Rhizobium lentis: one gene and its partner. The protein of the gene in region 1 interacts with the protein of each later gene in a pairwise test. Links are inferred from orthologs where the notes say so. Each region holds a gene or a part of one and is shown in the gene's direction. Other genes may lie near its edges.

What was found.
Region 2: the proteins of ung (region 1) and ndk interact in binary tests that used the Escherichia coli proteins (3 or more experiments, as listed by UniProt). The link is inferred for Rhizobium lentis from one-to-one orthologs.

The regions. Positions count from the first base shown.
Region 1 is NZ_CP071454.1:795,101-798,290, reverse strand. The notes cover bases 80-2,953. They hold ung (uracil-DNA glycosylase), read left to right. Parts: upstream 80-1,102; coding sequence 1,103-1,804; downstream 1,805-2,953. Other genes in these bases: J0663_RS03895 (alpha/beta hydrolase), read left to right, coding at 2,883-2,953; J0663_RS03900 (VOC family protein), read left to right, coding at 1,940-2,872; J0663_RS03910 (phosphomannomutase), read right to left, coding at 80-870. Also shown: more of J0663_RS03910, read right to left, coding at 1-79; more of J0663_RS03895, read left to right, coding at 2,954-3,190. UniProt on the Escherichia coli protein: Excises uracil residues from the DNA which can arise as a result of misincorporation of dUMP residues by DNA polymerase or due to deamination of cytosine.
Region 2 is NZ_CP071454.1:3,395,171-3,398,194, forward strand. Bases 86-2,793 are described here. They hold ndk (nucleoside-diphosphate kinase), read left to right. Parts: upstream 86-1,082; coding sequence 1,083-1,505; downstream 1,506-2,793. Other genes in these bases: J0663_RS16285 (DinB family protein), read right to left, coding at 86-173; J0663_RS16290 (glutathione S-transferase family protein), read left to right, coding at 312-1,001; J0663_RS16300 (hypothetical protein), read right to left, coding at 1,593-2,093; J0663_RS16305 (CGNR zinc finger domain-containing protein), read right to left, coding at 2,090-2,635; J0663_RS16310 (branched-chain amino acid ABC transporter permease), read left to right, coding at 2,701-2,793. Also shown: more of J0663_RS16285, read right to left, coding at 1-85; more of J0663_RS16310, read left to right, coding at 2,794-3,024. UniProt on the Escherichia coli protein: Major role in the synthesis of nucleoside triphosphates other than ATP. The ATP gamma phosphate is transferred to the NDP beta phosphate via a ping-pong mechanism, using a phosphorylated active-site intermediate.

The DNA.
Region 1 (3,190 bases):
GAAGGACCCTGCTGTCTCGATGCCGGAGTTGGAGGTGACAGGGGTTACCACCGTACGGGCTCCCAAGAAGTCGGCTGCCACCAAGCCGAGAAGGTCGCCGCGCAGCGGCGTGCCGGTTTCATCCGCGACAAGGGGCCGGTCGCCGTCGCCATCGGTCGAAACGATTGCATCGAGCTTGTGCTCGGATACCCAGCGTCTCATCAGCGTGATCGTGTCGTCGGACACGGCTTCCGTGTCGACGGGAATGAAACTCTCCGACCGCCCGAGAGCGACGATCTCGGCACCGTAATGGCCAAGAACGTCGACCAATAGGTCGCGGGCGACGGTGCTGTGCTGGTAGACGCCGATCTTCAAGCCGGACAGCGCGTCTTGTGGAAGCAGGGCGGCATTGCGTTCGAAAAAGAGCTGCCGGCAGATCGCCTCGTGTTCTTCCGTTTTGGCCGGCGCCTCGGCTAGCGCTTCGCCGTTTCGCTCGATCTCGGCTGCCTCTGCGGTAATCGCCGCCTCGTCCGATTTGTCGATCTCACCGTCCGGGCGATAGAATTTGATGCCGTTGCGGTCCGCCGGAATATGCGAGCCGGTGACCATCAGGCATGCGGCCTTGCGTTCGAGGCCATAAAGGGCAAGTGCCGGTGTCGGCACATTGCCGCAATCGAAGATCCGAAAGCCGAGTGCCGTCAGCGCGCTGGCGCAATTTGCCGAGATTTCAGGACTTGAATCGCGAAAGTCGCGTCCGATCAGAATAATGTCGCCGGCCCGGGCCCTGCCGGTCTGCAGCAGATATTTGCCGAACGCCGTGGCGTAGAGGGCGGAGGCGCGTCCCTTGAGTTCGACTGAAAGTCCGCGAAGCCCACTCGTGCCGAATTTCATATGAAGACATATCCCCGATTGTCACGATAAATTCTACTCAGCCCGCTAGTCGGCGTAAATACCGAAGCGGGCATATAGTTAAACACGGACGATGACGTCTCGAACAGGCTCTGCATCTCATTCGCCAGTTATCGCTGGCTGGGACTGCCGCGGGACCGACAGGCATTGCGACATCAGCCTATTTTGTTAGAACCGTGTGTCCGCCGTTTCATCCTATGCTGAAGGTTTTCTGATGAGCGATACATCCGTCAGTCTCGAGGAGAGCTGGAAGGCCGCGTTGACGGGGGAGTTTTCCAGCCCCTATATGCAACAACTCAAGTCCTTCCTCGTCGCACAGAAGCAGGTCGGCAAACGGATATTCCCCAAAGGCAGCGAATATTTCCGTGCTCTTGATCTGACGCCGATCGCCAACGTCAAGGCCGTCATCCTCGGCCAGGATCCCTATCACGGGCTCGGGCAGGCTCACGGCCTATGCTTCAGTGTCCGGCCCGGGGTGCGCATACCACCCTCGCTCGTCAATATCTATAAGGAGTTGGAAACGGATCTCGGCATAGCACCGGCGCGCCACGGTTTTCTGGAACATTGGGCAAGGCAGGGCGTACTCCTGCTGAACAGCGTGCTGACCGTCGAGGAAGGGCAGGCGGCAGCCCATCAGGGCAAGGGCTGGGAGCGCTTCACCGATGCGGTGATCCGCAAGGTCAATGACGAATGCGAATCCGTCGTCTTCATGCTTTGGGGTTCCTATGCCCAGCGCAAGGCCGCCTTTGTCGATACGGCGCGGCATTTGGTGCTCAGGGCGCCGCATCCATCGCCGCTGTCGGCTCATAACGGCTTCTTTGGCTGCAAGCATTTTTCCAGGGCGAACGCCTTTCTGCAGTCCCGCGGTCGGGCGCCGATCGACTGGCAATTGCCGGCAGATCCTCATGGCGCCTGAAGTGAACGCAAATTGATCATCGTTCACTAAAAGAAGACAATGCGTTTTAGTCCGCAGGTCTGGTCGGAAGGGAGTTCAGCGCGCATCTTAGCCTCATCGAAAGCCCGCAGCGGCGGGCAATGAAAGGGGTCTTAAATGCTCGATCAGATCAAGGGTCTGCACCACGTCACGTCGATGGCGGAGGACGCCCGCACCAACAACCAGTTTTTCACCCATGCACTCGGGTTGCGCCGTGTAAAAAAGACGGTGAATTTCGACGCGCCTGATGTCTATCATCTCTATTACGGCGACGAGACCGGTGCGCCCGGCACGATCATGACCTACTTTCCGTTCCCGAAGATGGCGCAAGGCCGTCCCGGCACGGGCGAGGTCGGCACGACGGTATTTTCGGTTCCGCAAGGCTCGCTCGGCTTCTGGAACGATCGTTTTGCTGGCCTCGGTGTCGGCGGCCTGAAAGCCGAGGAAAGTTTCGGCGAAAAGCGTCTGAACTTCTCCGGCCCCGATGGTGACGGCTTTGCGCTCGTCGAGGTCAAGGACGACGCCCGCCAGCCCTGGACCCATGGGGGCATCAGCGAGGATCACGCCATTCGTGGCTTTCATTCGGTTGCCATGCGGCTGAGAGACGAGGGCGCCACGGCCGAACTGCTAAGGTTCATGGGTTATGAGGTGGGCGAGGAGAGGGATGGCGTCAAGCGGCTGATCAAGCCTGATGGCAACGGCGCGCATCTCATCGACCTTGAGACCATGCCGAACATTGCCCGCGCGCTTCCCGGCGCCGGCTCCGTCCACCATGTCGCCTTCGCTGTCGAAAACCGCGAAAAGCAGCTCGAAGTGCGCAAGGCGCTGATGGACACCGGCTATCAGGTCACGCCGGTGATCGATCGCGACTATTTCTGGGCGATCTATTTCCGCACGCCGGGCGGCGTGCTGTTCGAGGTCGCAACGAACGAGCCCGGCTTCGACCGCGACGAGGATACGGCCCATCTCGGTGAAGCCCTGAAGCTGCCGCACCAGCATGCCCATCTTCGCGCGCTGCTCGAACAGCATCTGCAGCCGCTCGAGGGTTAAGGGGAAAACGATGACTGAAAACGGATATGTGCACCTGCTGCATGCCGGTGCACCTGACAAACCCATGCTGGTCGTGCTGCACGGCACCGGCGGCGACGAAAACCAGTTCTTCGAATTCGGCCGGCGCCTGTTGCCCGAAGCGACTGTTCTCTCGCCGCGCGGCGATGTTTCAGAATACGGCGCGGCGCGCTTCTTCCGCCGCACCGGCGAGGGCGTTTACGATATGCCCGATCTTTCCCGCGCGACGGAGAAAATGGCGGCCTATGTCGAGGCGGTTGCCGGGGAATATCGGGCTTCCGCGATTCTCGGGCTCGGTTT
Region 2 (3,024 bases), 2.6 Mb from region 1 along the record:
TTCATCCATATGCGGTCGGCGACGAGCAGATGATTGAGCGTGCGATGAAGCGAACCGAAGAAGGCGCCGCGATCGCTGCGGAATTCCGCATCGCTGAGTTCGGCGGCGGCCGCATAGACCTGGGCATTGGCCCAGCGGTTGTAGGCGGCGAACATTCTGTAATGTCGAAGCATCTGGTCCCCCCTGGTCGTCGCAGCAGTCTAGCCCGGTTTGCCTGCAAATCGCAGTGATGCGCCCATGAAATTTCCTGATTTGATCGCAGACGCTTTCTGTCGTCGAATGGATGGAGCCGTGATTTCGAAAGGACTGTTATGACGAGAGCCCTCTATTCCCTCTGCGGCGCCGACGAACGGCGCTTCTTTTCGCCCCATTGCTGGAAGGCGGTGATGGCGCTGGCGCATAAGGGACTCGATTTCGAGGAAATCCCGACGACCTACGCCCGCATCCGCGAGATCGGCGGCGGCGTGTCCTCGACCGTGCCGGTGCTCGACGACAACGGCCGGCTGGTCTCGGACAGTTTCGACATCGCCCTTTATCTGGAAGAGACTTATCCCGAGCGTCCGTCGCTGTTCGGCGGCGAAGGCGGCAAGGCGCTGTCGCGCATGGTGGAAGGCTATTCGCAGATGATCATCCATCCGGCGATTATGCGCATCGCCCTTCTCGATATCCATGCCATCCTCGACGAGGGCGATAAGGCCTATTTTCGGCAAAGCCGCGAGGTCAGGCTCGGTAAACCGCTGGAAGTGTTTGCCGCCGACAGCGAGGCGGAGAAGGCTGCCTTCGGCACCAAGCTGGAGCCGCTCCGGCATATGCTGAAGTTCCAGCCCTTCATCGGCGGCCAGGGGCCGCTCTTTGCCGACTATATCGTGTTCGGCGCGCTGCAATGGCTGCGAGTCTCCGCCGGTCTCGCCATGCTGGCCGCCGACGATCCTGTCATCGCCTGGTTCGAACGCTGCCTCGATCTCCACGAAAGCCGCGGCCGGACTGTGACAGCGGCGTGAAATTGCCGCCGGCCTCTTGTTTTCGGGCGTTGGGGCGGGTAAAGACCGCCCACTTTTCCCGAGAAAACAGAGGATTTGACTATGGCGATTGAACGCACCTTCTCGATGATCAAGCCTGACGCAACCAAGCGCAACCTGACGGGCGCCATCACCAAGATGCTCGAAGATGCCGGCCTGCGCGTCGTCGCCTCCAAGCGCGTCTGGATGAGCCGTCGCGAAGCCGAAGGCTTTTACGCCGTTCACAAGGATCGCCCCTTCTTCGGCGAACTCGTTGAAGGCATGACCTCCGGCCCGACCGTCGTCCAGGTTCTGGAAGGTGAGGGCGCGATCCTCAAGAACCGCGAGATCATGGGCGCGACCAACCCGGCAAACGCCGCCGAAGGCACGATTCGCAAGGTTCACGCTTTGTCGATCGGCGAAAACTCCGTTCACGGCTCCGACGCTCCGGAAACGGCTGCCCAGGAAATCAAGTACTGGTTCTCCGATACCGAAATCGTCGGCTGAAGCCAAGCTTCGGCATTGGCTTGCAATGCTTTGAATTGACTCTCGAAAGCCGGGGCATGCTCCGGCTTTTCCTATTGTGCGCTTTTTCTATGCCGGGCATTTATCGGTGTTCGAGAAATCGACGCTGCCGTCGGGCTTGAAGACCTCGGGGTTCTTTTCGTAGAGCGCGCCGACGACGAGCGGTTTGCTCGGCAGCACAGTCTGGTCGAGGTCGGAGCGGAACTCAATCTTCAATTCCTGCAGCACCTTGCCGTCCTTGTCGACCAGCCGGACATTCACCGTATAGGGGCGGTCCTTGCGCACGCAGTGCAGGTTTTGGCTCTGCAGCGCGATCTTGTCGTCGATCGGATAGATCTTCTGGTTCAGCACCAGCGGGGCGCCGCCTTGCGGGTTTTCGAACTCGGCTATGATCGCAGAGCCGTCGGGGATTGGCCCCGTCTTCTTCAGCGTCAGCAAATAGGTGGCGCTCGCTACCCTATAGTTGAAGACGAAGAGGTGGCCGGTGACCTCGACCAGGTTTTCGGCCTGCCGCTGGCAGGCGGCAAGCAGAAGGCTCGTTGCAGCCGCTGCGATCAGATGTTTCCTCATGGCGCCTCCTCCTTCTTGCGGCGATAGTGTCGGTTCGCCTTGGCGCGGTTGCCGCAGACCGCCATGTCGCACCAGGCCCGGCTCCTGTTCTTGCTGCGGTCGATGAACAGCCAGCCGCAATTGCCGCAGATCTTCATGCGCTCCGGATCGGGCATGGCGATCAGCCTGAGCACCGAATGGGCGGTCGCCGCGGCCACGTTGCCGGGTCTTGCTTCGCGCAACGTTTTAGCCAGCGCTGCCAGCAACGCGGCCAATAATTGGTCGTCGCCGCCATCCAGTATACGCTTGCGGAAGTAGCGGTCGATCGCTTCCCGCAGCGCGATGAAATCGGCCTCGTCGCCTACAGCCACCGGCGCGATCTCGCCGAACAGGGCGCGTTCGGCGCAGAATTGCGCGGCGGCGCGCGGAAAGCTCTGCATCTGCTCCTGACTGGCGAAGCGGTCGATGCGCCGCGCCGCGTCGTGGCGCAGAACGATGCTGTTGGCGACATCGAGCGCCAGTGCGCCACCCGCAAAGCGGTGAGGGGTCCAGGAAAAGCTCATCGTCAAATTATAACTGGTGAAATAGGTTTTACCAGTTATAATTTATCGACGCGGAGTCTCGGGGAATGGCCTATCTTCTGCAGCAACTGGCGAATGCGGTTCCACTTGCCGCCCTCTATGCCGCGCTCGCCTTCGGTTATGCGGTCGCCTTCGGCGTGACCAAGCGGGCCGACATCACCTATGGGGCGATCTTCGCATTCTCAGGCCAGATCCTGCTGCTCTTCACCGAGCTCGCCTATGTCAGGTTCTGGCTGGTGCTGCCGGCCGCCCTTGCCATCGGCGCTTGCGCGGCCATCGTCTATTCACTGGCGGCGGGCCTCTGGATCGGTCGCTCGATCATGCTGCCGCTTGCTTGCAAATCGCCGAACACCGTCATCGTTGCCGCTCTC